Variovorax paradoxus: one gene and its partner. The protein of the gene in region 2 interacts with the protein of the main gene of each other region in a pairwise test. Links are inferred from orthologs where the notes say so. Each region holds a gene or a part of one and is shown on either strand. Other genes may lie near its edges. The genes, in order: NWF24_RS30320 and ftsA.

What was found.
Region 1: the proteins of ftsA (region 2) and NWF24_RS30320 interact in binary tests that used the Escherichia coli proteins (3 or more experiments, as listed by UniProt). The link is inferred for Variovorax paradoxus from one-to-one orthologs.

The regions. Positions count from the first base shown.
Region 1 is NZ_CP102931.1:6,480,803-6,495,268, forward strand. Bases 3,614-6,475 are described here. They hold NWF24_RS30320 (rod shape-determining protein), read right to left. Parts: upstream 5,636-6,475; coding sequence 4,592-5,635; downstream 3,614-4,591. Other genes in these bases: mreC (rod shape-determining protein MreC), read right to left, coding at 3,614-4,505; gatC (Asp-tRNA(Asn)/Glu-tRNA(Gln) amidotransferase subunit GatC), read left to right, coding at 5,852-6,151; gatA (Asp-tRNA(Asn)/Glu-tRNA(Gln) amidotransferase subunit GatA), read left to right, coding at 6,151-6,475. Also shown: fahA (fumarylacetoacetase), read left to right, coding at 1-853; mrdA (penicillin-binding protein 2), read right to left, coding at 999-2,969; rod shape-determining protein MreD, read right to left, coding at 3,025-3,546; more of mreC, read right to left, coding at 3,543-3,613; more of gatA, read left to right, coding at 6,476-7,641; Asp-tRNA(Asn)/Glu-tRNA(Gln) amidotransferase subunit GatB, read left to right, coding at 7,643-9,133; NWF24_RS30340 (DUF4124 domain-containing protein), read right to left, coding at 9,177-9,872; pyrE (orotate phosphoribosyltransferase), read right to left, coding at 9,886-10,572; NWF24_RS30350 (exodeoxyribonuclease III), read left to right, coding at 10,585-11,388; NWF24_RS30355 (amidohydrolase family protein), read right to left, coding at 11,397-12,914; NWF24_RS30360 (ABC transporter substrate-binding protein), read right to left, coding at 12,943-13,998; NWF24_RS30365 (DUF3830 family protein), read right to left, coding at 14,020-14,433; NWF24_RS30370 (ABC transporter permease), read right to left, coding at 14,439-14,466. UniProt on the Escherichia coli protein: Forms membrane-associated dynamic filaments that are essential for cell shape determination. Acts by regulating cell wall synthesis and cell elongation, and thus cell shape.
Region 2 is NZ_CP102931.1:5,715,507-5,730,055, reverse strand. Bases 298-3,242 are described here. They hold ftsA (cell division protein FtsA), read left to right. Parts: upstream 298-1,127; coding sequence 1,128-2,357; downstream 2,358-3,242. Other genes in these bases: ftsZ (cell division protein FtsZ), read left to right, coding at 2,528-3,242; NWF24_RS27015 (cell division protein FtsQ/DivIB), read left to right, coding at 309-1,097; NWF24_RS27020 (D-alanine--D-alanine ligase), read left to right, coding at 298-306. In the rest of the region: more of NWF24_RS27020, read left to right, coding at 1-297; more of ftsZ, read left to right, coding at 3,243-3,742; lpxC (UDP-3-O-acyl-N-acetylglucosamine deacetylase), read left to right, coding at 3,998-4,921; NWF24_RS26995 (hypothetical protein), read left to right, coding at 4,945-5,121; NWF24_RS26990 (hypothetical protein), read left to right, coding at 5,191-5,670; NWF24_RS26985 (LysR family transcriptional regulator), read right to left, coding at 5,677-6,636; NWF24_RS26980 (serine hydroxymethyltransferase), read left to right, coding at 6,754-8,076; crossover junction endodeoxyribonuclease RuvC, read right to left, coding at 8,078-8,626; NWF24_RS26970 (tetratricopeptide repeat protein), read left to right, coding at 8,777-10,840; NWF24_RS26965 (phosphatidate cytidylyltransferase), read right to left, coding at 10,847-11,836; NWF24_RS26960 (lysophospholipid acyltransferase family protein), read right to left, coding at 11,841-12,719; NWF24_RS26955 (ribosomal maturation YjgA family protein), read left to right, coding at 12,729-13,148; mtgA (monofunctional biosynthetic peptidoglycan transglycosylase), read right to left, coding at 13,114-13,857; aroE (shikimate dehydrogenase), read right to left, coding at 13,854-14,549. UniProt on the Escherichia coli protein: Essential cell division protein that assists in the assembly of the Z ring. May serve as the principal membrane anchor for the Z ring.

The DNA of each region.
Region 1 (14,466 bases), 760 kb from region 2 along the record:
GTTCCGCCCCGACCAGCCGCTGCTGCCCAACTACAAGTGGGTGCCCATCGGGTATCACGGCCGCGCCTCGTCCATCGTCGTGAGCGGCCAGAGCTTCAAGCGCCCGCAGGGCCAGACCAAGGCGCCGGATGCGGCCGAGCCGAGCTTCGGCCCCTCGAAGCGGCTCGACTACGAGCTGGAGCTGGGCTTCCTGGTGGGCCGCGGCAACGCGCAGGGCGAACCCATTGCCATCGGCGAGGCCGAAGACCACCTGTTCGGCGTGACGCTGCTCAACGACTGGTCGGCGCGCGACGTGCAAGCCTGGGAGTACCAGCCGCTCGGCCCCTTCCTCTCGAAGAATTTCGCAAGCTCGCTGTCGCCGTGGATCGTGACGATGGAGGCGCTGGCGCCGTTCCGCGCGAAGTTCGAACGGCCCGCGGAAGACCCGCAGCCGCTGCCGTACCTCGATTCGGCATCGAACCGCGAGAGCGGCGCACTCGACATCACGCTCGAAGTGCTGCTGCAGACCGCGAAGATGCGCGCCGAGGGCGTTGCCCCGGCGCTGCTCACGCGCGGCAACACCACCGAGGCCGCCTACTGGACGGCCGCACAGCTCATCGCGCACCACACGGTGAACGGCTGCAACCTGCAGCCGGGCGACCTGCTGGGCTCGGGCACGCTGTCGGGCCCGAAGCCCGACGAGGCCGGCTCGATGATGGAGCTGACGCTGGGCGGCAAGCAGCCGATCACGCTGCCGAATGGCGAGAAGCGCACGTTCCTGGAAGACGGGGACACGCTGATCATTCGCGGTTACTGCGAGCGCGCGGGCGCGGTGCGCATCGGCCTCGGCGAGGTCAGCGGAACGGTGGTCTGAGGCTTGCGTTGCCCTCCCCGTCTTGTCCCCTCTCCCTCTGGGAGAGGGCTAGGGTGAGGGCAGCGGCGTCAGAAAGCGCGCGATGGAGGTGAGGCCGCTCGCCCTCACCCCAACCCTCTCCCAGAGGGAGAGGGAGTAATACGGGTCAGGGCGCGGTAGCAGGCGTTGCCACGGGCGCCGGCCACGCCACTTCACTCGCCACGCGCGGCTTGCCGATTGGCGCGGTCGCCTTGCCGGTCTTGATGGCCGCCAGGTCGGCCTCGCTCGGGTACTGGTTCGCGAGCCAGTAGTCGAACACCCGGCGCGCGATGGGGGCCGCGGCGCCCGCGCCCCAGCCGGCGTTTTCCACGATCACGGCCACGGCGATCTTCGGGTCGTTCACCGGCGCGAAGGCCATGAAAAGAGCGTGGTCGCGCTGGTGTTCTTCCAGGGCGCGCGCGTTGTACTTGGTGTTCTGCGCCTGCGTTACCGCCTGCGCCGTGCCCGTCTTGCCGGCTGCCTGGTAGGCCGCGCCCGCGAACACGCCGCGCGCCGTGCCGGCGGTGACCACGCTGGTCAGGCCGTCGCGGACCACCGCAACGTTGGCCGCCGAGAAGCCGAGGTTTTCCGCCGGCGGCTGCTGCAGCGGCACCACCTGCCCGCTCACGGTGTTGCGCGTGGCCAGCACGAGGTGCGGCTTGTGCTTCAAGCCGCCGTCGGCCACGACGGCCGTGGCCTGCGCCAGCTGCAGCATCGTGAAGGCGTTGTAGCCCTGCCCGATGCCCAGCGAGATGGTCTCGCCCGCGTACCACTTCTTTTGCTCGGGGCGCTTGTAGGTGTTGCGTTTCCACTCGGTGCTGGGCAGCACGCCGCGCACCTCGCCGCCCAGGTCGATGCCGGTGATCTGGCCGAAGCCCAGCGGCTTCATGAAGTCGTGGATCAGGTCCACGCCCATCTCGTTGGCCAGCGAGTAGTAGTAGATGTTGCTCGACAGCTGGATCGATCGGCGCATGTCGACGCCGCCCAGGTTGCCTTCGGGGCTGCCGAAGCGGTGGCCGCCGAAGTTGAAGTAGCCGGGGTCGTTCACCACCACGTTGGGCCCGCGCTTGCCGGTTTGCAATGCCGCCATTGCCATGAAGGGCTTGTAGGTGGAACCGGGCGGATAGGTGCCGCGCAGGGCGCGGTTCAGGAGCGGCTTGTCGAGGGACTCGGTGAGCGCCGCCCAGCTTTCGTTGTCGATGCCTTCGACGAACAGGTTGGGGTCGAAGGTGGGCTTGCTCACGAAGGCCAGCACCTCGCCGGTCTTGGGGTCGATGGCCACCAGCGCGCCGCGGCGGTCGCCGTACATGTCTTCCACCAGCTTCTGCAGCTTGATGTCGAGCGACAGCATCACGGTGTTGCCCGGTGTGGCCGGATGGCTGGCCAGGCGGCGCACGGCGCGGCCGCCCGCCGAGGTTTCCATCTGCTCGACACCGGTCTGGCCGTGCAGCGTCTTCTCGTAGCTCTGCTCGATGCCGAGCTTGCCGATGTAATCGGTGCCCTTGTAGTTGGCCTGGTCTTCCTCGTCCCAGTCTTCCATCGCGGTCTTCTCGCGCTGGTTGATGCGGCCGATGTAGCCAAGCACGTGCGAGGCCAGCTCGCCCTGCGGGTAGTTGCGGAACAGGCGCGCCTTGATCTCCACGCCCGGGAAGCGATAGCGCTGGGCCGCGAAGCGCGCCACCTCTTCGTCGCTCAGGCGGGTGCGGATCGGAATGGAGTCGAAGCTGCGCGAGTCTTCGCGCAGGCGCTTGAAGCGGCGGCGGTCGCGCGGCGAGACTTCGAGCACCTGGGTCAGGCTGTCGATGGTTTCCTCGACGTCGTTCACCTTGGAGGGCGTGATCTCCAGCGTGTAGGCCGAATAGTTCGAGGCCAGCACGATGCCGTTGCGGTCGAGGATCAGGCCCCGGTTGGGCACCACCGGTACCACGGCCGTGCGGTTGCTCTCTGCCTGCTCGGCCAGGTCTTCGTGGCGCGTGACCTGCAGGTACACCAGCCGCGCACACAGCAGGCTGAACGCGAACAGCACCGCCAGGCCAATGACGATCACGCGGCGCTTGAAGCGCGCGAGGTCGGCGGCGACGTTGCGGATTTCGGTCATGGCGGTGGGAGCTTAGGCGCGTGCAGTTGCTTTTGGCAAATGCGGCGGGCAGGGCTTAGAGGGGGCGGTTCTCGTCCGGTTCCGGGGTGCGGCGCTGCGGGGCCAGTAACAGTGCGGTGACCAAGGGCCACAGCGCGGCCTCGATGGCAGGCGAGATCAGCACAGACCACCCCGGGAACACACCGCCGCCGATCATCCGCGTGACGACCTCGATCAGCTGCGACAGCGCAAAGAGCGGCAGCACCTGCAGCGCCTGCGAGAGCACCGGATACCAGAGCAGGCGCCGGTGGATGGTGATCGCGAAGAAGCCCAGCGTGGTGTAGGACAGCGCATGCTGGCCCAGCATCGACGACTGGTGCACGTCCATGCACAGGCCGAACACGAAGGCCGCGCCGATGCCCACGCGCGCGGGCTGGTGCACGCCCCAGAACACGATCACCAACGCCAGCAGGTCGGGCATCCAGACCGCGCGGCCGATGGGGATCATGTTGATGAGCAGCGCCACCACGAGGCTGCTCCACATGAAGAGCGGGCTGACGGGCAGCAGGAGCTGCTGCTGGCCTGGACGCTTGATCATGGGCGCGCTCCCGCTGGCTTCTTTTCGTTCTTGCCCGCGCCGGGCTTGCCTTCAGGCCGCTTGCGCTGGGTGGCGGCGGGCGCGGCAGGCGGCGGCGCGGCCGGCGTGCCGGTGGGCTCGAGCACCAGCACGTAGCGCGCGGCCGTCACATGGGCCAGCGGCACGCAGTAGATGCGGGCGAAAGCCGAGTCGGCGCGCCGCTCGATGCGCTCGATCTTCGCCACCGGCAGGCCGGCGGGATAGATGCCGTCGACGCCGCTGGTGGAGAGCAGGTCGCCCTCCTGCAGGTCGGCATTGGCGGCCATGAAGCGCAGCTCCAGCCCGCCGCCGTGGGCCGAGGCGTCGCCGAAGGCCACGCTGCGCACGCCGGTGCGGGTGTTCTGCACGGGAATGGAAAGATCGCGGTCGATCACCAGCGTGACCTCGCTCGTGAAGGGCAGCACCTGCGTGACCTGGCCGAGCACGCCGCGCGCGTCGATCACCGGCGAGCCGGGCGCCACGCCCTGGGTCAGGCCCTGGTCGATGACGATCTTGCGGGTGTAGGGGTCGGCCGCGTCGTAGAGCACCTCGGCCGCGCGGCCCGGCGTGGCCGTGGTCTGGCGCAGTTCGAGCAGCTCGCGCAGACGGGCGTTGTCCTGCAGCAGCGTGTCGGCCTGGGCGGCGCGTTCGGCCTGCATCATCAGCGCCTTGCGGGCGTCTTCCTCGTTGCGCTGCGCGGTCTGCAGGTCTTCGAGGTAGCGCCCGCCTCCCAGCACGGCCTGCACCGGCTTCAGCGCCACCCATTGCACCGGGTAGAGCACCGCGCCGATGGTCGCGCGGATCGGCTGCACGATGTGAAAGCGCGCATCGGCCACCATGAGGAACAGGGCGAGCGCGCCGAAGAAGATCAGCTTGCTGAGCGCCGACTGCCCCTGGTTGAACAGGGGTGGCGCTGTGCGATCGAGCGTGCCCAGAGGCATGAATTCAGACCCGGCGGTGGTGCGGAATCAAATAACAAAAAGCCGGCCTGCGCAAGCAGAGGCCGGCCGATGATGGCTTTCGCCTTTTACTCGCTCGTGAAGATGCTGCCCAGGCGATCCATGCGCTCCAGGGCGATACCGCAGCCGCGCACCACACAGGTCAGCGGGTCTTCGGCCACCAGCACCGGCAGGCCGGTTTCCTCGGCCAGCAGGCGGTCGAGGTCGCGCAGCAAGGCGCCGCCACCGGTCAGCATCATGCCGCGCTCGGCGATGTCGGCGCCCAGCTCGGGCGGAGTCTGTTCCAGCGCGTTCTTCACGGCCGAGACGATGTTGTTGAGCGGATCGGTCAGGGCTTCCAGCACTTCGTTGCTGCTGATGGTGAAGCTGCGCGGCACGCCTTCGGAAAGGTTGCGGCCCTTGACTTCCATTTCCTTGACTTCGGAGCCCGGGAAGGCCGAGCCGATGTTCTTCTTGATGACTTCGGCCGTCGGCTCGCCGATCAGCATGCCGTAGTTGCGGCGGATGTAATTGATGATGGCTTCGTCGAAGCGGTCGCCGCCGACGCGCACCGAGCCCTTGTAGACCATGCCGCCCAGGCTGATGACGCCCACTTCGGTGGTGCCGCCGCCGATGTCCACCACCATCGAGCCCGAGGCTTCACTGACGGGGAGGCCCGCGCCGATGGCCGCGGCCATGGGTTCTTCGATGAGGTAGACGGAGGTGGCGCCAGCTGCTTCGGCCGCGTCCTTGATGGCGCGGCGCTCGACCTGGGTGGAGCCGCAGGGCACGCAGATGATGATGCGCGGGCTCGGCGTGAGCAGCGTGCGCGGGTGCACCATCTTGATGAACTGCTTGATCATCTGCTCGGTGATCACGAAGTCGGCAATGACGCCGTCCTTCATCGGGCGGATCGCCTCGATGTTGCCAGGCACCTTGCCCAGCATGGCCTTGGCCTCGCGGCCGACAGCCTGGATCACCTTCTTGCCGTGGGGGCCACCTTCGTGGCGAATGGCGACAACCGAGGGCTCGTCCAGCACGATGCCCTTGTTACGGGCAAATATCAGGGTGTTGGCGGTGCCGAGGTCGATCGCAAGGTCGGTGGAAAAGTACCGACGGAAAGCTCCAAACATGTGCGGAATTCCTCTGAGTACGGCCTGCGCATCGGCAGGTCGTCACTCTATTTTTTGGGTCGTTTGACGGGGTGAATTGATCGTTTTTGGCGCAAAAGCCGGCGCGTTCGCGGGGGTTGCGGCAAAGGCGGGATAATACCCGAATCCCCTCTGATTCCTGTATTAGCACCCGCTTCGGCGTGCGATTACCTTCGCTTTTTTGGGCCGTTCCGACCTATGTCACTCTCCGCTTCCGATATTGCGCGCATTGCCTCGCTGGCGAGGCTGCAGCTTGCCTCCGATGAAAGCGAGCGCATGCTCAGCCAGATCAACGGCTTTTTCGATTTAGTCGAACGTATGCGTTCCGTGGACACCACGGGCGTCGAGCCGCTGGCCCATCCGGTGGCCGCGCTCGAAGACATCACGCTGCGCCTGCGCGACGACGTGGTGAGCGAACCCAATAACCGCGAAGCCAACCAGAAGAGCGCCCCGGCCGTCGAAGCCGGTCTGTTTCTCGTGCCGAAGGTGATCGAATAATGAGCAGCGGTGAATTGCACCAGATGAGCGTGGTCGCGCTGGCCAAGGCATTGGCCGAGCGCAAGGTCTCGGCCGTCGAGGCCTCGCAGGTTTTTCTCGGCCGCATGAAGGCGCACGAGTCGCTCGGCACCTTCGTAACCGTCAATGAAGAAGTCACGCTGGCCCAGGCCCGCGCCGCTGACGCACTGATTGCCACCGGCAACGCACCGGCGCTGGCCGGCGTGCCGATCGCGCACAAGGACATCTTCGCCACCGCCGATTTCGCCACCACCGCCGGCTCGAAGATGCTCGCGGGCTACCGCTCGCCTTTCGACGCCACCGTGGTCAAGCGCCTGGCCGAGGCCGGCGCGGTCACGCTCGGCAAGCTCAGCTGCGACGAGTTCGCCATGGGCTCCGCCAACGAGAACATCGCCGTGCCCGCCGTGGGCCACGACAAGGCCGTGCCCGTGCAGAACCCCTGGAACCGCGAACGCATTCCGGGCGGCTCTTCGGGCGCCAGCGCGGCTGCAGTCGCGGCACGTCTGGCCCCCGCGGCCACCGGCACCGACACCGGCGGCTCGATCCGCCAGCCCGCGTCGTTCTGCGGTGTGACCGGCATCAAGCCCACCTACGGCCGCGCCTCGCGCTATGGCATGGTGGCCTTTGCGTCGAGCCTCGACCAGGCCGGCCCGATGGCCCGCTCGGCCGAAGACTGCGCGCTGCTGCTGTCGGCTTTCTGCGGCCCCGATCTCGACCGCGATTCGACCTCGCTCGACAAGCCCGCCGAGAACTTCGGCCGCTCGCTGAACGACTCGCTCGAAGGCCTGCGCATCGGCGTGCCGAAGGAGTTCTTCGGCGAAGGCGTGGCGCCCGGCGTGCGCGCGGCCATCGACGCGGCGCTCGCGCAGTACGAGAAGCTCGGCGCCAAGCGCGTCGAGGTCACGCTGCCGCGCACCGAACTGTCGATTCCCGTGTACTACATCATTGCCGCGGCCGAGGCCTCGAGCAACCTGAGCCGCTTCGACGGCGTGAAATTCGGCCACCGCGCGAAACAGTACAAGGACCTGTCCGACATGTACGAACGCACGCGCGCCGAAGGCTTCGGCGACGAAGTCAAGCGCCGCATCATGATCGGCACCTACGTGCTTTCGCACGGCTACTACGACGCCTACTACCTGCAGGCGCAAAAAGTGCGCCGCATGATCGCCGACGACTTCCAGCAGGCCTTCAGGCAGTGCGACGTGATCGCCGGCCCCGCCGCGCCCACCACCGCGTGGAAGCTCGGCGAACATGGCGACGACCCCGTGGCCGACTACCTCGCCGACATCTTCACGCTGCCCGCCTCGCTGGCCGGCCTGCCCGGCATGAGCGTGCCCGCAGGCTTCGACGGCGGCATGCCCGTGGGCCTGCAGCTGATCGGCAACTACTTCGGCGAAGCGAAGCTGCTCAACGCGGCGCACCGCTTCCAGCAGGCCACCGACTGGCACGCGCGCACACCGGAGGGCTTTTGAGATGAGCGAGACCGTGAACACATTCGAAGCACAACAGCAGGGCCGCCCGACCGGTCCGCTGGTGCGCGGCTATGAAGTCATCATCGGCTTCGAGACGCACGCCCAGCTGTCGACCGCGAGCAAGATCTTCAGCCGCGCCTCCACCGCCTTCGGCGCCGAGCCCAACACGCAGGCCTGCGCGGTCGACCTGGCGCTGCCCGGCACGCTGCCCGTGATGAACAAGGGCGCCGTCGAACGCGCCATCAAGCTCGGCCTGGCGCTGGGCTCGCACATCGCGCCGCGCAGCGTGTTCGCACGCAAGAACTACTTCTACCCCGACCTGCCCAAGGGCTACCAGATCAGCCAGTTCGAGATCCCGGTCGTGCAGGGCGGCTCGGTGTCGTTCTTCCTCGGCGAAGAACAGAAGACCGTGCGCCTCGTGCGTGCCCACCTCGAGGAAGACGCGGGCAAGTCGCTGCACGAAGACTTCATCGGCCAGAGCGGCATCGACCTGAACCGCGCCGGCACGCCGCTGCTTGAAATAGTGACCGAGCCCGACATGCGCTCCACCGCCGAGGCCGTGGCCTATGCGAAGGAGCTGCACAAGATCGTCACGTGGATCGGCATCTGCGACGGCAACATGCAGGAAGGCAGTTTCCGCTGCGACGCCAACGTGTCGGTGCGCAAGCCCGGCGACAAGCTCGGCACGCGCCGCGAGATCAAGAACCTGAACAGCTTCAAGCACATGCAGCAGGCGATCGACTACGAGATCCGCTGGCAGATCGAAGAGATCGAGGACGGCCGCAAGATCGAGCAGGCCACCGTGCTGTTCAACGAAGGCACCGGCGAGACGCGCGCGATGCGCGCCAAGGAAGACTCGGCCGACTACCGTTACTTCCCTGACCCCGACCTGCCCCCGCTGGTCATCGCCGCCGACTGGATCGAGCGCGTGAAGGCCACCATGCCCGAACTGCCGCGCGCGATGGCCGATCGCTACGTGCGCGACCACGGCCTGTCGGAATACGACGCGGCGCAGCTCACGCAGAGCGCCGCGCTCGCCGCCTACTTCGACGAGGCCGTGAACGCAGGCGCCACGCCCAAGCTTGCGAGCAACTGGATCACAGGCGAAATGGCGCGCCGCCTGAACGCCGCCGAGATCGGAATCGAAGCCGCCCCCGTGAAGGCGCAGCAACTGGCTCAACTGGTGAAGCGCATCGCCGACGGTACGCTGCCGAACAACGCCGCGCGCCAGGTGTTCGAAGCCCTGTGGACCGGCGAAGGCAGCGATGTCGATGCGATCATCGAGGCCAAAGACCTGAAGCCGATGAACGACACCGGCGCGCTCGACAAGATCCTCGACGAAGTGATCGCGAAGAACGCCAAGAACGTCGAGGAATACCGCGGCGGCAAGGAGAAGGCGCTCAACGCCCTCGTGGGTCAGGTCATGAAGGCCAGCGGCGGCAAGGCCAACCCGGCGCAGGTCACCGAGCTGCTGAAAGCCAAGCTGGGCTGACGGCAGGAAACCGGGGCCTTGGTGCAAGGCCCCGGCAGGTTCATCAGCGGGGGTTGCCGCCGTTCTGCGGCGACCAGAGCGTCTTCAGACGCGTGCGCTCTTCGTCGAAGCGCGCATTCACCCGCTTCTTCTCTTCTTCCTGCTCCGCAATGAAGCGGTTCTGCACCACCACGCTCTGCGTGTTGTCTTCGAGCTTGCGGCGCACCGCGCCCGGCGCCTTGCTGGTGTCCTGCTTGTAGAACTCCATCTCCTCGTCGATCTTCTTGCGGTCTTCGCTCAGCTCGGCGATGCGCTTGCGCGCCGCCTGAGTCACCGCGTCGATTTGCGCGAGCGCCTCGCTGCGTTCGCGGTCGTGCGTGGCGAGGTTCGGGTAGCGCACCAGCAGCGCGCGTTCGCGGCGCCGCTCGTCGGTCAGGCGCGCGGTCTGGATGGCGGCTTCGCGGGCACGGTCTTCGCGCTCCTGCAGCTCGCGCGCGGTGTAGGTCGGCTCGACCTTGCGGCGCACCGAGCCGCTCGGGTTCAGCTCGCGCTGCTCGCGGTCGGTGCACTCGGCAATCGGCCGGTCGGCCGTCAGCGTGCGGCCGCGGGCGTCGGTGCAGGTGTAGATACCGGGGGAGGCTCCTTCCACTTTCTGCGGTTGCGCTTGCAAGGCGCCGCAGAACGAAGAAACCGCCAGGAAGAAAGAAGCCGACGCCAGCAGGCGGATCGGCTTGCCGTGATCGTCGCGTGCGTCGTGCATGGGCGCCCTTGCCTCAGCTGGTGGCGCCGTAGCGCGTGCGGTAGGCCAGCACGCGTTCGCGGTGCGCGCCCAGGTCGGCGGCAGCGTTGCCCGAGAGGTAGCTCAGCAGGTCGTCCAGCGTGGCGATGGCAATCACCGACAGGCCGAGCTGGTTGCGCACGTACTGCACGGCGCTGTGATCCACGTCGACACCGTTCTCGGTGGCCTTTTCCTGCCGGTCGAGCGCAATGGCCACCGCATGCGGTGTGGCGCCGGCCGCCTGGATTGCCGCGATCGACTCGCGCACCGCGGTGCCGGCCGACATCACGTCGTCGACGATCAGCACGCGGCCCTTGAGCGGCGCGCCCACCAGGTTGCCGCCTTCGCCGTGTGCCTTGGCTTCCTTGCGGTTGTAGGCAAAGGGGTAGTTGCGCCCGCGCCGGGCCAGCTCCGCGGCCACCGTGGCGCCCAGCGGAATGCCCTTGTAGGCGGGGCCGAAGATCATGTCGAATTCAAGCCCGCTTTCGATCAGCCGGTCTGCATAGAATCCGGCGAGCCGGGCGATCTTGCCGCCGTCGTCGAAGAGCCCCGAGTTGAAGAAATAGGGGCTCATCCGACCGGCCTTGGTCTTGAATTCGCCAAAGCGCAGCACGCCGGCATCCAACGCAAACTGGACGAAGTCCTGTGCGACCGCGCTGCTTTTCTCACCATCTACAGCCATCGGGAATTCCTTGTGTTCAAACTGACCAGTCTCAATCTCAATGGCCTGCGTTCGGCCGCTACCAAAGGCGTGGCCGACTGGGTGGCCGAACTTGCGCCGGATTGTATTTGCATGCAGGAGATCCGCGTCCAGGCCAGCGACATCGAAGGCCGGTTCGAGGAAATGGCCGGCCTCAAGGGCCACTTCCACTTCGCCGAGAAAAAAGGCTACGCCGGCACCGCCATCTACACCAAGCACGCTCCGAGCCAGGTCGTGGTGGGCTGGGGCGACGCCGAGTTCGACGCCGAGGGCCGCTACCTCGAACTGCGCTTCGACACGCCCAAGCGCAAGTTCTCCGTCATCAGCTGCTACTTCCCGAGCGGCAGCTCGGGCGAGGAGCGGCAGGAGGCCAAGTTCCGCTTTCTCAAAGGCTTCTTTCCGCACCTGCTGGCACTGAAGAAAGAGCGCGAGTTCGTGCTGTGCGGCGACATCAACATCGCCCATAAAGAGATCGACCTGAAGAACTGGCGCGGCAACCAGAAGAACAGCGGCTTCCTGCCCGAAGAACGCGCCTGGATGACGAAGCTGCTCGACGTCGGCGCCGAGGGCGCAGGCCTGGTCGACGTGTACCGCATGCTCAAACCCGACACCACCGGCGATGCCTACACCTGGTGGAGCAACCGCGGCCAGGCCTATGCGAACAACGTGGGGTGGCGGCTCGACTACCACCTGGCCACGCCGAAGACCGCCGCGCTGGCGCGTACCGAGCAGATCTACAAGACCATCAAGTTCAGCGACCACGCGCCGATCACGGTGGACTACGACTTCAAGCTGTAAGGCGCGGCCTAGCCGCAGCAGCCACCCATCCGCCCGCGCCGGTAGAACGGCCCGAGGTCCTCGGCCAGCGCCTTGACGGTCTCGCGCCACGACAAGGCGCCGGCAGCATCCGCCACCAGTGCGCCGCGCATGCGCGCCAGCAGTTCGGTGCGCAGCGCGGGCTCGTCGACGCCCTGCACGCGGCCCGCATCGACCACCGCGCGCCCGCCTACCAGCACCTTGGCAATGTGGCGGCCGTTGCCCCGCGCCAGCAGCAGGTCGAGCGGATCCGTCTCGGCGAAGACCGCGTCGTCGTCGAGCGCATCCCAGTCCAGCAGCACCAGGTCGGCCGCGGCGCCGGGCACGATGCTGCCGCCGCCGGCCAGCCCGCCGCGCACGCTGCGCGGACCGTTGCGCGCGGCAAAGGCCCAGAGCTGGTCGCGCGTCATCGTGGTGTCGTAGCCCCAGCCGCGGTGCAGCGAGTACGCCAGCCGCATCTCGCGCAGCGCGTCGTCGTCTTCATCGAAGGCCATGCCGTCCAGGCCCATGGCCACGCGGCAGCCATGTCGCAGCATCTCGGGCACCGGCGCAATGCCCGACTTGAGCCCCAGGTTGGAGCTGGTGTTGACCGCGATCGTCGCGCCGCGCTCGGCAATCAGCGCCAGTTCCTCGGGCCGCGCCCAGGCGCAGTGCGCGAGCGTGAGGCGCGGGCCCAGCAGGCCGATGTCGTCGAGAAAACGGACGATGCCGCCGGGGTGGTTGGCATCGGCCCAGTCGCGCTGGTAGCGCGTTTCGAGCAGGTGCATGTGAACAGGCCGGCCCGTGTCGGCCGATGCCTGCGCAATTGCCTCGAGCAGCGGCGTGCTGCACCACTGCACCGCCGTCGGGCCGTACTGGACGGTCGCGTGGCCGCCATGGCCGTCCTCTTCCACCATGCGCGCGACCTCGTCGACCAGCGCAAGCTGCTGCGCGGGCGCCACCGGCTTCACCGCCAGCCGTTCGGCCACTGCATGGCGGATGCCGGGGCGCAGTGCCGCCAGCACGCTCGCGTCATCGCAGTAGGCAATGCCGTGGCGGTCGCGCATGGCGATGGCGAAGCCGATGCGCACGCCGACGTCACGCGCCGCGCGCGCCACCGCCCTAGCCTCGTCGACATAGGCCATGCCGCCCTGCACGCGCGTGTAGTGGACCATCAGGTTCGCCACGCCATGCCGCACCGAACGCGCGAACGAGGTCGCGGCGCAAAGGTACGGGTCCATGCCCGGCACCACGCCCAGGAACGGCAGCCAGCCTTCGAGCGGCTGGCCGAAGGCGCCCAGCGTGGCGCTGCGGAAGGTGCGCGCATGATCGTGCGCGTTGGTCAGCGCCGGCAGCGCGAGCAGGCGCGGCGTGCCCGTGCCGGCGACGGCCTCTTCCGCCAGCGGCGCGATCGACCGGATGCAGCCGCCCTCCAGCTCGATGCGCACATCCGACTGCGCAGGCTGCGCGCCGGGATCGGCCAGCAGCCATGCGCAGTCGAGCGGGCCTTCGTGCATGCGAGCGGACATGGCGTTTCCTTCGTCGTCGGTCAATCGTTCAGGGCGCAGCGATCTTGCGCTCCGCAAGCGGTGGCAGGAAGCGCCGGTCGAAGACCTCGCCTGCGGTCGGTGCATTCGCCAGTTCGAACGCTTCCTTCACCTGCCCGATGGCACGCGTCATGCGCTCGTCGTTCACGTCACCGATGCCGCCGGTGCCAACCTCGGGCGTCAGCATCACGGTGCGAAGCGTGTAGAGCAGGCGCCGCTTCTCCAGCGCCTGGTTGAGCAGCGGCTCGCGCTTCATCAACGCGGCAATGGCCGCGTCGGGGTCGGCCACGGTGTCGCGCACCGCCTTGTTGACGGCACGCACCAGCCCGGCCACGGCCTGCGGCTTGTCCCTGAGCAACTGGCGGGACACCAGCACGCCGTTGCCGTACAGGTCGACGCCGTGGTCTCCGTAGTGGAACCAGCGGATGTCCTTGTCCGGGTCCACGCCCTGCGCCACCAGGTTCATGTAGCTGGTCACCGAGAACACGGCCGAGCCCTCGACGTGGTCCTTCAGCAGCATCTGCTCCTGCAGGTTGGGCGCCATGCTGGTCCACTTGACCTTGCCCGCGTCCACGCCGTTGCGGGCCGCCATCAGCGGGAACATGCGTTGCGCGGCGCCGCCGGCCGGCGAGCCCAACGTGCGGCCCTCAAGGTCCTTGAGGGTCCTGATGGGGCTGCCCGCCTTCACGATGAGCGCGAACGGCGCGCGGTTGTAGACCATGTAGACCATCACGGGCGCGGCACCGGGCTTGGCGGCCGCGTTCTGGATGACCGCATTCACGTCGCCGAAGCCCGCGTCGTAGGCCCCGGCCATCACCTTGGTCACGGCCGCTGCCGAGCCGTCTCCCTGGTCGATCGTCACCGCGAGCTTTTCCGCGGCGAAGTAGCCCCGGTCTTCGGCGAGGTAGTACCAGGCATGGATGCCCTGCAACTTCCAGTCGAGGACGAACTTGATGGGCGTGAGCTGCTGGGCGCGTGCTTCGCGCACCGGAAGCGCCGCGAGCGATGCGCCCAACGCGGCGGACACCGCGACGACCGCTGCGCGGCGGGATACTGGAAAGAACATGCGAGGCTCCCGTGGGTTGAATCAGATGGCTTCGAAGAGAACGTCCTGCGCGCCTTCCCACAGCACTTTGGTGCCGAGCGCGCGCAGCTGCTCCCGCCCTTCGACGATGGTGAGGAAGTGGTTGCCCGCAAGCGTGCCCATCTTGCTGGCGAAGCTGCAGGCGCCGTAGGCCAGGATGATCTCGGTCTCGCTGTAGCCGCCGGGGTAGAACAGGATGTCGCCCACCGACGGATGGCTGGTGTGGTTCTCGAAGCCCACGCCCAGCTGGAAGTCGCCCAGCGGCACCCAGCAGCCTTCGCCGCTCCAGCGCACGTGAATGAGCTTCTGCCGGTAAGGCAGCAGCCGGCGGAAAGCCGCGACGGTGAGCGGCGCGTCGGGGTGCGTCTGCGCCACGAAACGCAGGCCGCCGGCGGTGATATGGACGAGATCGCTCATGTCGTTCATGCCATTGCCATGTCGGTCTTGCGC
Region 2 (14,549 bases):
AAGTACTTCACCGACGACGTGAAGTACCAGTGCCCGAGCGGCCTGCCCGAAGCGGAAGAGCACGAGATTCAGCGCATCACGCTGGCTGCCTACCGCACGCTCGGCTGCCGCGGCTGGGGCCGTGCCGACGTGATGATTCGCGCCAGCGACCGCAAGCCCTTCCTGCTGGAGATGAACACCTCGCCCGGCATGACCAGCCATTCGCTGGTGCCGATGTCGGCCCGCGCCGCGGGTATCGCGTACGAAGACCTGTGCCTGCGGGTGCTGGCCTCGGCCGCGCTCGACGCAACGGGAGGCTCGCTATAGCCATGGCCGACAGCATCCCCGCTCCCTTCGACGTCAAGCTCATGAACATCGTCGCGAACATTGCCTTCGCGATGGTGGCGCTCATGCTGCTGGCGGCGGGTGCGTGGTGGGTGCTGCGGCAGCCTTTCTTCCCCATCGGCGGCATCAAGGTGGACGGCGAGGTCACGCACAACAACGCGGTCACGCTGCGCGCCAACGTGGCGCCGCAGCTCACGGGCAACTTCTTCACCATCGACCTGGGGCGCGCACGCGCTGCCTTCGAGTCGGTGCCGTGGGTGCGCAGCGCGGTGGTGCGGCGCGAGTTCCCGAACAAGCTGCGCGTGACGCTGACCGAGCAGGTGCCGGTTGCCAACTGGGGCGACGACGCGGGCTCGAAGCTCATCAACGGCTTCGGCGACGTGTTCGAGGCCAACGTGGCGGAGGTGGACGACAACCTGCCGCGCCTGGATGGCCCGATCGAACAGGCCGGCCAGGTGCTGGGGATGTACCGCGTGCTGCAGCCGCAGTTCCAGCCTTACGACATGAGCATCGACGAGCTCACGCTGTCGAGCCGGGGCAGCTGGAAGGTGGTGCTCGACAGCGGTGCCGAGATAGAGCTCGGCCGCGGCCAGAGCGAGGAGGTGACGGCCCGCCTGCAGCGGTTCCTGAAGACCGTGACCCAGGTCGCGGGCCAGTACCGCCGCACGATGGCCGACGTCGAGGGCGCCGACCTGCGACACAACGACGCGTATGCATTGCGGCTGCGCGGCGTCACCACGGTCTCGCCAGAGGCCCCAAGAAAAATCAAGTAGCGCTCATCGAGAAATCGAGGACATATCTCAATGCCTAAAGAATACAAAGACCTGGTCGTAGGACTCGACATCGGCACCGCCAAGGTGATGGTGGTCGTGGCCGAAGTGCTGCCCGGAGGCGAGCTCAAGCTGGCCGGCCTCGGCATCGCGCCGAGCAACGGCCTGAAGCGCGGCGTGGTGGTGAACATCGACGCCACCGTGCAGAGCATCCAGCAGGCCCTGAAAGAGGCCGAGCTGATGGCCGACTGCAAGATCAGCCGCGTCTACACCGGCATCACCGGCAGCCACATCCGCGGCATCAATTCGAGCGGCATGGTGGCGGTGAAGGACAAGGAAGTGACGCCCGCCGACGTGGCCCGCGTGGTGGAGACGGCCCGCGCCATCAACATCTCGAGCGACCAGCGCCTGCTGCTGGTGGAGCCGCAGGAGTTCGTGATCGACGGCCAGGACGTGAAGGAGCCGATCGGCATGAGCGGCATGCGGCTCGAAGCCAAGGTGCACATCGTGACCGGTGCGCAGAGCGCGGCCGAGAACATCATCAAATGCGTGCGCCGCTGCGGCCTCGAAGTCGACCAGCTGATGCTGAACCCGCTGGCATCGAGCCAGGCGGTGCTGACCGAGGACGAGCGCGAACTCGGCGTGGTGCTGGTCGACATAGGCGCGGGCACGACCGACGTGGCGATCTTCACCAACGGCGCGATCCGCCACACGGCCGTGATCCCGATCGCGGGCGACCTCATCACGAGCGACATTGCCATGGCGCTGCGCACGCCGACGAAGGACGCGGAAGACATCAAGGTCGAGAACGGCTATGCCAAGCAACTGCTGGCCGACCCCGACACGCAAGTCGAAGTGCCGGGCCTCGGCGATCGCGGCCCGCGCATGCTGAGCAAGCAGGCGCTGGCCGGCGTGATCGAGCCGCGCATCGAAGAGATCTTCTCGCTGGTGCAGCAGGTGGTGCGCGAGTCGGGCTACGAAGAGGTGTTGTCGTCGGGCGTGGTGCTCACGGGCGGCAGCGCGGTGATGCCCGGCATGGTCGAGCTCGGCGAAGACATCTTCCTGAAGCCCGTGCGCCGCGGCATCCCGAAGTATTCGAGCGCGCTGTCAGACATGGTTGCGCAGCCTCGCGCAGCGACGGTGATGGGCCTGCTCGAAGAAGCACGTTTTGCGCGCATGCGTGGCTTCAAGGTTGCACAGAAGAATGGGTCGGTAAAGACTGCATTCGGACGTTTCAAAGACTTCATCGTGGGGAATTTCTAGCCATGATCAAGTCTCCACTCTGGCTCGCGCGTGGCAGCCCTCCATTGCATTTCAACGAGCGATGGCGACGAACAGGTCCACCATCGTGACGGACGCATCGTTGATCTCGTCACGGCACAAGAATTATTCATAGACACATAACGGCAACTGCAAGATTCAAGGAGTTAAAAATGACCATCGAAATGATCGAAGTCGAAGAGTTCAATCAGGGCACGCAGATCAAGGTGATCGGTGTTGGCGGTGGCGGCGGCAATGCGGTCGCCCACATGATGGAGCGCGGTGTGCAGGGCGTTCAGTTCGTCTGCGCGAACACCGACGCACAGGCACTGCAGCGCAGCAGCGCGCACAAGATCATCCAGCTCGGCACCAGCGGCCTGGGTGCCGGCAGCAAGCCCGACAAGGGCCGTGAAGCGGCCGAGCTCGCGGTGGACGACATCCGCGCGGCCATCGACGGCGCGCACATGCTGTTCATCACGGCCGGCATGGGCGGCGGCACCGGCACCGGTGCTGCTCCCGTCATCGCGCGCGTCGCGAAGGAAATGGGCATCCTCACCGTGGGTGTGGTGACCAAGCCCTTCGACTGGGAAGGCGGCCGTCGCATGACCAACGCCGACGCCGGCCTGGCCGAGCTCGAAGCGAACGTCGATTCGCTGATCGTTGTGCTCAACGAGAAGCTGCTCGACGTGCTGGGCGAAGACGTCACGCAGGACGAAGCCTTCGCGCAAGCCAACGACGTGCTGAAGAACGCCGTGGGCGGCATCTCGGAAATCATCAATGAGTACGGCGGCGTGAACGTCGACTTCGAAGACGTGCGCACCGTGATGGGCGAGCCCGGCAAGGCCATGATGGGCACTGCTGCCGCAGCCGGCCCGGACCGCGCGCGCATCGCCGCCGAACAGGCCGTGGCCTGCCCGCTGCTCGAAGGTATCGACCTCTCGGGCGCCAAGGGTGTGCTGGTGCTGGTGACGGCATCGAAGGGCTCGCTGAAGCTGAACGAATCGAAGCTCGCGATGAACACCATCCGCGCCTACGCTTCGCCGGACGCGCACGTGATCTACGGCGCCGCATACGACGACAGCCTCGGCGACGAGATGCGCGTGACCGTGGTGGCCACCGGCCTGTCGCGTGCCGATGCCCGCCGCCAGGCACCTACGCTGGAAGTGATCCGCACCGGCACCGACAACATCCCGTTCAACGTGCCGACGCTCGGTGGTACGGGGCACGCCAGTGGTGGCGGCCACAGCCAGCCCAACTACGACGGCATGGCCGTTCCCAGCGTGTGGCGCACCAACCGCACGATGGCTGCAGCGAAGGTGGACGCGCTGTCTTCGGGCGGCATGGACGACTTCGAGATCCCGGCCTTCCTGCGCCGCCAGGCTGATTAAGAGGACACCCCGTTCGATGGTCTCGCTGGAGGCCATCGTGGGGTGAACTCGGCCAGACGCAGAGGGCACGAGGGTTCGCAAGGGGCACAGGGACGACCTGAAAGGGACGTCTGCTGACTCTAGGCGCTGCGCTCACCTCGTGCCCTTTGCGTCCATTTCGCGCCAATTTGGCGGGATTGCATAGAACCCATGTCTATCGGTGCCATAGCGAGGGGCATAGGGCGCCATGCCCGTCGGGCGCCTAAAATCCCGGCCGTGCTGCAACAACGAACCCTCAAGTCGATCAGCCGCGCCGTGGGCGTGGGGCTCCATAGCGGCCAACGCGTGGAGCTGACCCTGCGACCGGCCCCGGCCGACACGGGCATCGTGTTCCGCCGCGTCGACCTGCCCGAGCCAGCCGAGATCCGCATGACTGCCGAGGCGGTCACCGACACGCGCCTTGCATCCACCGTTTCCACCGGCGGCGCCAAGGTGCAGACCGTCGAACACCTGATGTCGGCCTGCGCGGGCCTGGGCATCGACAACCTCTACATCGACATCACGGCCGACGAAGTGCCGATCCTCGACGGGTCGGCCTCGTCCTTCGTGTTCCTGTTGCAAAGCGCGGGCATCGCGCTGCAGAAGGCGCCGCGCCGCTTCATCCGCGTGACTCGCAAGGTCGAAGTGCGCGAAGGCGAGGGCGCCAACGAGAAGTGGGCGAGCCTGGAGCCGTACCACGGCTACAAGCTGAGCTTCGAGATCGACTTTGACCACCGCGTGGTCAATTCCACCGGCCAGCGCGTGGAGTTCGACTTGGGCACCGACTCGTACAGCCGAGACATCGCACGCGCACGCACCTTCGGCTTCACCAAGGACGTCGAGTACATGCGCACCAAGGGCCTCGCGCTCGGTGGTGGGCTCGACAACGCGGTCGTCATGGACGACACCAAGGTGCTCAATGCGGGCGGTCTGCGCTACGACGACGAGTTCGTGAAGCACAAGATCCTCGATGCCATGGGCGACCTGTACATCATCGGCAAGCCGCTGCTGGCGGCCTACACCGCATTCCGTTCGGGCCATGCGCTCAACAACAAGCTGCTGCGCGAACTGCTTTCGCACAGCGACGCCTACGAAGTCGTGACCTTCGAGGACGAGAAGCGCGCACCGCGCGGTTTCGGCGAAGTCGCCCGCGCCTGGTAGGCCACGTCCGCTTTTAGTCCCACATGCTTCTTTTTCGCTGGGCCATCCTGCTGCTTCTGCTGGTGGCGGGCGTGTGCTTTGCGTTCTATGCGGGCACGGGGCAGGCCAAGTACCGGCGCATCGGATGGATCGTGTTGAAGTGGACGCTGCTGGCGGCGTTCGGCTTCTTCGCGGTGCTGATCGCCGAGCGCGTGGCGTAGCCTTTACGTCCTCGTTCGCATGTCCGGAAACGGCATGCGTGGCAGCACGCTCCGGCGCACGATGGCGCCATGAACACCAACACCTCCTCCAGCCGAAATCCATTCGGCGTTGAAGATGCGCCCGACCCGGATGGCGTAGATATCGAAGCGTTTGCCGAGTGCATCGAACTGCACGGCAGGCCCGATGACCCGAACGCGCCTGCGTGGGGCACACCGGTGAACGACGCGCCGTCCTCGATCGTCGGCGCATGGTCCAGCCGCTGGAATGGGGGCGCCAATCCGACGATCCCCGGTGATTCCGAAGCTGCGTGGAAGCAGGGCAAGGCCACCGTGCGGGTGGCCGGCAGCCGGTTCTACCTGCTGTTCGATTGGGATGGCGGCGCGCGGCAGGCCCTGCTCGATGTCCGCTATGTCGATCCCGACACGCTCGTGGGCCGCTACATCAACCTGAGCAATCCGGCCATCACGCAGCCCTGGGTGGGCCTGATCGTCGACAACCGCCGGATCGACGGCCGCTGGCCCAACGGGCGATTGGACTTCCGGCGATAGGCCTGCTCAGGCTGCGGCGAGTGCCTGAAAGGCCTGCACCTGCTGCGCAAGCAGCGGCCCCTTGCGGTGCGCAGGCACCAGCAGCATGACCGTGTCTCCCACCGCCTTCGGCCGTCCCCAGGGCGCATGCAGCTTGCCTTGCGCAAGCAATGGCGCGACCAGCCGCTCACGGCCCATCAGCACGCCTTCGCCATCGAGCGCGGCCTGCAGTGCGAGGCTGTAGAGCGAGAAGTCCGGCCCGGCGGCCATTGCTTCGGCTTCGGCCGTCGTGACACCGGGGCGAACAGCCTGCAGCCAACGCGGCCAATCGTCGCGCCACACGGTGTCGTGCAGACCACCGCAGCGCGTGAGCAGATCCGCCAGGTCATCGAGCGGGCGAGGACACCCGCTGGGCAGCGCCTGCTGCAGGCGTGGGCTGCAAACGGGCAGCAGCCGGTCGCGTACGAGCGGAATCGCCTGCGCGCCGACAGCGGTCTCGATGTGCTCGCCGGCCCGCGCATAGAACAACCCGAGATCGAAAGGCTCGCGGCGGAAGTTCGGTGGCTGCTCCAGCGCAGTGACCGACACCTGCACGCCGGGCAGTGCGGCCTTCAGTTTCGAGAGCCGCGGCGACAGCCACAGCTGCGCCACGGCTGGCAAGGCAGCCACCTGCAGCGTGCTGAGGCGTGCGGCGGTCTGCGTCTCGTGGCGCAGCGCCTGCACCGCCAGGCCGAGTTGGTCGACGGCCGCGCTGAGCGCCGGCAGCGCGCGCCGCCCGTGTGCGCTGAGGCGAATGCCCTGGCTGTGCCGCTCGAACAGCGCGCCGCCGGCCCAGGTCTCCAACGTCTTGATCTGCTGCGCGACGGCAGCCGGTGTGACGAAGAGTTCTTCGGCTGCCCGCGCGAAGCTGCCGTGGCGGGCAGCGGCCTCGAAGGCGCGCACGGCCGTGTGCGGCGGCAGGCGGGGGCGGGGCGGTGCGAGTGGCATCGGAGCAATCCTTCAGGCCAAGTTTTTCTAGGGCTCAGGCCCAGATTATCCGGTTTGCCCGGCCGGCGGCGGCAGGCGACGATGCGGCCATTCACCACTTCCAGCGAGATCCACCGCATGCCAGCCGCCCTGCAACGCCGCCCCTGGGTTCCCGCCGCCAGCGAAGACCATGTGCTCTCCATCGCCGCCGACGCCGCTGCGCGCGACGCGGCGGGAGTCGCCGCCGAGATCGAACGGCTGGTGGCCGACAACCATCGCATCCACGATGTCGAGGGACTGAACCTCAACCCCGCCACCAACGTGATGAACCCGGCCGCCGAAGCGCTGCTGTCGCGCGGGCTCGGCTCGCGCCCCTCGCTCGGCTACCCGGGCGACAAGTACGAGATGGGGCTGGAAGCCATCGAGCGCATCGAGGTCGTCGCCGCCGAGCTCGCAGCCGAAGTGTTCGGCGCGAAGTTCGCCGAAGTGCGCGTGAGCTCGGGCGCGCTGTCGAATCTCTACGTGTTCATGGCGACCTGCCAGCCCGGCGACACGATCATCGTGCCGCCGCCCAGCATCGGTGGCCACGTCACGCACCATGCGGCGGGCGCAGCTGGGCTGTATGGCCTGAAGCCGGTTTCCGCGCCGGTGGACGCCGACGGCTACACGGTCGATGTGGTTGCGCTGGCAAAGCTGGCGCGCGAGGTGAAGCCGAAGCTCATCACCATCGGCGGCAGCCTGAACCTGTTCCCGCATCCGGTGCCCGCGATCCGCGAGATCGCCGACAGCGTGGGCGCGAAGCTGTTGTTCGATGCCGCGCACCTTTCGGGCATGGTGGCCGGCAAGGCGTGGCCGCAGCCGCTCGAGCAGGGCGCGCATGCGATCACCATGAGCACCTACAAGAGCCTGGGCGGCCCGGCGGGTGGCCTGATCGTGTCGAACGACGCGGCACTGATGGAGCGCATCGATGCCATCGCCTACCCCGGCCTCACTGCCAACTCGGATGCGGGCCGCACCGCCGCGCTGGCCCGCGGGCTGCTCGACTGGAAGGTGCATGGCGTTGCCTATGCGGCTGCGATGCGCGAGACCGCGCAGGCTCTGGCGCGTGCGCTCGATGCGCAAGGCCTGCCCGTGTTCGCGAAGGCGCGCGGCTTCACCCAGTCGCACCAGCTTGCGGTCGAGGCGGCGCGCTGGGGCGGCGGGCAGCATGCGGCGAAGAAGCTCGCGCAAGGCAGCCTGCTGGCTTGCGGCATCGGCTTGCCGACCGCACCCGTGGATGGCGACATCAACGGCCTGCGGCTTGGCGTGCCGGAGATCGTGCGCCTGGGCTTCACGCCTGACGACATGCCGCAGCTGGCCGATTGGATTGCTCGGGCTCTGGCAGGGGATGCGGCCACCGTCGCCGTTGAAGTGCGAGAGCGCCGCAAGCGCCTCGGCGAGCTGCGCTACATCGTGCGCTGAGTCAGCGCGAGCGCCCTTGCCGGTAGGTGCCGGCATGCGTCTTCGACAGCTCGGCCGCCTCCGCGAGCCGAGCCATCGACCGCCCCACCTGCGCGTGCGTGATGGCAATGCCCAGCGCGTCCGCCGCGTCGGCGCCCGGCAGGCCCGGCAGTTCGAGCAGCCGCCGCACCATCTCCTGCACCTGCGCCTTGGCGGCCTGGCCGTGGCCGGCCACGGCCTTCTTCATCTGCAGCGCGGTGTACTCGGCCACCGAGAGGTTGTTGCTCACCAGCGCGGTCACGCAGGCGCCGCGCGCCTGTCCCAGCAGCAGCGTCGACTGCGGGTTGACGTTGACGAAGATGATTTCGACCGCCGACGCATCGGGCTGGTAGCGCGCGGTGATCTCCGCGATGCCGTCGAACAGCACCTTCAGGCGTGCCGGGAGGTTGCCTGTGCCCAGGTGCCGGGTGCTGATGGTGCCGCTGGCCACGTAGCGCAGCGCATGGCCGTCCGCGTCGACCACGCCGAAGCCGGTGGTCTGCAAGCCGGGGTCGATGCCAAGAATGCGCATGAAAGGAAGCGAAAAGGCTTACGCCAGTGCAAAGAGGAGAGAGAAGGGGCCGAACTATCGCTCGAAAGCAGCGCTATCGCGGGCAGAATCCGTGCCGATTCGTACAGTCTGCCCCGCTTTCCGCGGGGCGCGCCACACAAGGAAGCGAATGTGAATGTAGTCGAGTCCTCCGCGCAGCGGCAACTGGACGAGGCGCAAGCCTTGATCGAACGCCTGCAGCAGCACCCTGCCGAACGTGCGGCCGCGAGCTTCCGCCGCATCGAACTGCTCAACGACCTGGGCCGCCGCAACGAGGCACTGGCCGCCTGTACCCGTCTGCTCGACGAGTACGCAGCCAGACCCGATGTCGGTGTGGTCGTGCCCTGCTGCCAGGCGCTGCGCCTGCTGGCGCACATGCTGCGCCAGATGCATCGCCCCGCCGACGCGCTCGCCACCCTCGACCGGCTGATTGCCGCGCACGGCCAGCGCAGCGAGCCCGCGATCCGCGAGCACATCGCCCATGCGCTGTATCAGCGCACTTGGTGGATCGACGAACCCGAGGCGCGCTGCGAAGCCTGCGACGCCATGAGCGATCTGCTCGACAGCCAGCCCGATGCCGCGCTCGACGCGTGGCGCGTGGAGGCCCGGCTGCTCAAGGCCGAGATCGAACACCACCGCGGCCTGCCGCAGGACGCGCTTGCCACGCTGGAAGCAGTGATCGAGCGCTTCGACGGCAGCACCGACCCCGGCGTGGTGCTGCGCGTGGCGCGTGCGCGCCTGGCCTCGGTGCTGAACCTGCGCGAACTGGCGCAGCACGCACAGGCCCAGGTGATGTGCCTGGCAGTGGCCGACCAGATCGAGGCCGGCCTCGCCGACGCGGCGCCCGAGCTGCGCATCGAGGGCGTGCGGGCGCTGACGCTGTTCTTCGACGGCTTCGGCATCGACGAGCATGCGAACCGCGCCGAGCTGGTCGGCTGGCTGCTCGACCGCTACGGGCGCGACGAGTCGTCGCAGGTGCGCCGCATGGCCGTGCGCCGTGCCTACGACTGGTCGGTGGGGCTGCGCGAGCAGGACGACGGAGAGGTCGCGCTGGCCGCCTGCGAGCGGCTGCTCGTAACCTTCGGTGCGGACACCGATGCCGGCGTGCAGCGCACCGTGGCGGGCGCGCTGCTCAACAAGGGCTTCGTGCTGCTCGAACGGCTCGGCCGGCCCGAGGATGCGCTCGCGGTGTACGAGCAACTCGCGAAGCAGCTGAAGGACACGCCCACGCCCGAGCTGCAGGACACCCTGGCCAAGGCCACCGCCGGCCGCCTGGCCTGCCTGAAGCGGTTGCGCAAGGCCGATGCAGAGTTGCCGCCCGAGCTGCGCGACGAGGTGCGCGACAAGGTCAAACAGGGCCGCAAGCACGGCGATGCGGGCGAGTCGCGCGAGGCCATCGCGCTGTTCGACGAAGTGCTGGCCGCGTATTCCGCATCGCCCCACCCGGAGCTGCGCCGCCAGTGCGCGCGGGCGCTCGTCCACAAGGCCTTCTGCCTGGTCGCGCTGGATCGCTTTGCCGAAGTGATCGCCGCGGCCGACGCGATGGACGCGCGCTACGGCGCCGACCCGTCGACGGAGATGCAGGAGACGGTCGCGCTGTGCCTGCAGTACAAGAGCACCGCGCTCGACCGTCTCGGCCTGCACGACGACGAGATGCGGGTGCACGACGAGATCGTCGCGCGCTGGGGCAACTCCGAGCTGCCGGACCTGCGCGGGCGCGTGGTCGGCGCGCTGTTTCGCAAGGGCGCCACGCTGCGCCAGACCGGCCAGCTCAAGGCGGCCGTGGCCTGCTACGACGAGGCCATCGCGCGTACCACCGGCGCGAGGGAAGGCGCGCTGCAGCTGTGGGCCGCCAAGTCGATGATCAACAAGGCCAAGGCGCTCGACAAGCTCGGCGATCCCGTGGGGCAGGCCAAGGCGTATCGCGCGCTCATTGCGCGCTTCGGCGATACGGGTGATGCCGCGCTGCGCGAGCGTGTCGCCAATGCCTGCGAATGGCTGGCCGAGGCCGAGGGCCGGCAGGGGCGCGTGGAGGCGCAGCGCGCGGCGCTCGAAGCCGCGCTGGGCCGTTTCGGCACGGCGTTGTCGGCCGAGCAGCGCACGCGGTTGACGCGCGAGCTGCAGGCGCTGAAGGCCAAGGCCTTCGGGCGCGCAGCGAAGCAGGCCTTCGACCGCGTGGTGCGCCGCAGAGCCTGATGAGGCTCAGGCGTTGAAGTACCAGCGGATGGAGTGGAAGAAGATCGGGGCCGCGAAGCAGAGCGCATCGACCCGGTCGAGAAGGCCGTTGGCACCCGTGACGCCCACGCCCTTCTGGCCCCAGTTCGGAATGCCCCGGTCGCGCTTGAGCGCCTTCATCACCAGGTGCCCCATCGACCCCGCGATGCAGGCAATGACCGACACCGCAAGCGCTTGCCCGAACTTGAACGGCGTGATGAACGAGAACAGCGCGCCCACCAGGCTCGCCACCACGATGCCGATGCCCCAGCTGGTCCAGTTGAAGCTGCGGCTCACGTTGGGCGCGAAGGGCGCGCGCTGGGTGCGGCGCGAGATCAGGTGCTGCACCAACACCGAGGTCTGCACAACGAACACCAGGAAGAACACGAGGAACGCGCTCTTGCCCTCGTAGCCCGGAAAGCTCAGCAGCAGCAGCGCCGGCACGTGGCTCATGCCGTAGACGCAGACCATGATGCCCCACTGCAGCTTTGCGTTGCGTTCCAGGAAGTGGCTCGGGTCGTTGGCCAGCGCGCTCGCCACCGGTATCGCGAGGAACACGTACACCGGGATGAACACGGTGAACAGGTCGAAGCGCGCCGTGGCCACCAGCCAGAACTGGATCGGCAGCACCACGAAGAAAGCGAGGATCAGGCTGCGGTGGTCGCCGCGCCGTGTGGGCGAGAGCGTGATGAACTCGCGCAGCGCGAAGAAGGAGATCAGCGCGAACAGCACGGTGGCCACGGTTTCGCCCAGCGCCCAGCCGATCCAGAAAATGATGACCATGAACCAGGTGGTGCCCAGCAGCGCGCGGAAGTGCGCGAGCTCGGCCTGCCAGGTGGCGTCGTGCACGGGGTTGCGCTTTTCCCTGAAGCTCAGGAAGAAGGCCGTGGTGCTCACGATCACGAGCACGCCGAAGATGATGAGGAAAAGCGCCGCGACCTGGTGGGTCGGAGTGAGGTTGCGCAGGAACTGGTTCATGTCGTCAGACGTCGCGCAATGCGATCACGGCGGCGCGCGCCCGGTCGAGGAAGGGCCGGCGTTCTTCGTCTTCTTCGACGCGGATCGGCGCGCCGAAGGTAACGGAGCAGAGGATGGGCACCGGCACGATCTCGCCCTTGGGCATCACGCGCTGCACGTTGTCGATCCATGCCGGCACCAGCACCACCTCGGGGAACATGGTGGCGAGCGTGTAGAGGCCCGACTTGAACTTCTGCGGCTCGCCCGTGTGGCCGCGTGTGCCTTCGGGAAAGATGATGATGGAGTCGCCGCTGCGCAGGGCTTCAACGAGCGGTGCGAGTGGGTCGACGGCTGGGGCTGGTGCAGCGACCGGGATTTCTTCGGGCGCCGCGGGCGGTGGCGGCTCTGGAGGAGGCGGCGGAGCGGGCGGCTCGGGAAGGTCGAGCCGGCCCTGCGCTTCGGGCACGGTCTCTGCGGGCGGTGCCGGCGGCGTCAAGGGCAGCAGCGGTTCCATCGAGGGCTCGATGCGCTCGGCAGGCATCGGCGGCAGTGGCCGTTGTGTTGGCGGGGCTTCGGCCACCACGGGTGGGGGTACAGGAGGTGCCGCCGCCGCAGCAGGCGCCGTCGCCTGCCGCTCCACGTACACCGCGTTGAACACCTCCGTCGTGATCCAGCGCTTGACCGGTGTGTTGGCCCAGTAGTCGCGCGCCGCGATAGGCCGCGTGATGCTGCGCAGCTCTTCAGGCAATGCCGCCCAGATCATCACGAGGTCGGCGTGGCTCTGGTGGTTGGCGAAATAGATGCGCTGCTCGGCTTTCGGCGGACAGCCATACCAGCGCGCCTGCGCGCCAGTGAGCAACCGGACGATTCCCAACAACAACCAACCCGTGAGCTTTGCCAGCATATGGGCGCGATGATACGGGCCATGCGATGGCGTTTTGATCCTCTTTCACTCGTGTGGGCGGTGGCCCTGTTTCTTGTTCTCGTGCTGCTGGCCACCGTCGGCGCACGCTGGGGCTGGCTGCGCAGCTTCTTCGGCGACGTGCTGGCCGTGGTGTGGGTCTACTTCGTCTTCAGGACGGTGATTGGCGCGCGGGTGTTGCCCCTGGCGTTGGCTGCGCTGGGCGTGGGTCTCGCGGTCGAACTCGGGCAGTACCTTGCGGCGGCGTGGCACTTGCACATTCCGAACCGCGCCTTGCGTATCGTGCTCGGCAGCACCGCCGACTGGTGGGACGTGCTGGCCTACGTGATCGGCTTTGCTGCCGTGCTGGCCATCGAGGGCCTGCGCGGTGCGGTCGTCAGGGCAGCTCGGCCGCAGGCATCCGCGCCATGACCGTCGACGCCCGCCCACTCAGGTAGGGCGAGCCGATCCGGCGCTCAAAGAACTTGGGGCTCGGCAGCATCACTGCCAGGCGCGCGGCCTCGTTGGTGCTCAGGCGCGAGGCCGGCTTGCGGAAGTAGTACTGCGACGCCGCCTCGGCACCGAACACGCCTTCGCCCCACTCAACGTTGTTGAGATAGATCTCGAGAATGCGCCGCTTGTCGAGCAGCACTTCGAGCAGCGTGGCGAGCACCAGCTCCTGGCCCTTGCGCAGCAAGGTGCGCTCGCCTGACAGCAGCAGGTTCTTCGCGAGTTGCTGCGTGATGGTGGAGCCGCCACGCAGGCGAACCGGCTGTACCGGCCTTCCCCGCGCCACCGCGCGTGCTGCGCGCTTGGCGGCGAGTTCTTCGGCCCTGGCATTGCGCTGGCGCGCGCGCTCGATGGCTTCCCACTCCACGCCGTTGTGGTCGACGAAGCCGGCGTCCTCGCTCGCGATGACGGCGCGCTTGAGCGTGTCGTTGATCTGCGCGTAGGGCACCCACTCCTGCCGCCAGCCGGCGCCGCTGCCCTGGTGGATAGTGATCTGGAAAGCCTCGGAGCGCTGGAACGCAGTGCTCTGCGGATCGATCACCGCCATCGCCGCGATACGCACCACGAAGAACAGCTCGAGTGCCACGCCCGCCACCACGAGGCAGGCGATCAGGCGCAGCACTGCCTTCATTTCAGCTCGGCTCGAACTTCAGCCAGCACTTGCGCGGAAGGCGGCCGCACGCCGCGCCAGATCTCGAAGGACTCGGCAGCCTGCTCGACCAGCATGCCGAGCCCGTCGCGCGCGACCGCGCCGTGCGCCTCGGCCCAGGCCATGAAGCCCGCCGCAGCAGGGCCGTACATCATGTCGACCGCGAGTCCGCCAGCGCGCAGCACGCTGGCCTTCACGGGCACCGCATCGCCCGCAAGACTGGAGGCGGTGGCGTTGACCACCACGTCGAAAGCGCCCGGCACTTCGTCGAGCGCCCAGGCTTCGAGCGACGCGCCGTGGCGCAGCGCAATGGCCGCATGTCGGCGCACCAGCTCGACGGCCTTGCCCACGGTGCGATTGGCCACCACGACGCGCGAAGCGCCCGCGTCGAGCAGCGGCCCGAGCACGCCGGCCGCCGCACCGCCCGCGCCGATCAGCAGCAGCGCCTTGCCTTGTAGCGGCACGGCCGCGTTGCGAACGATGTCGTTGACCAGGCCGATGCCGTCGGTGTTGTCCGCATGGATGCTGCCGTCGGCGTCGAAGCGCAGCGTGTTGACCGCCTGCGCGAGCAGGGCGCGTTCGCTGGTGTGCTGGGCAAGCGCGGCGGCTTCGAACTTGAAGGGCACGGTGATGTTGCAGCCGCGCGCGGTGTCGCCGCGTTCGGCGGCTTCGCT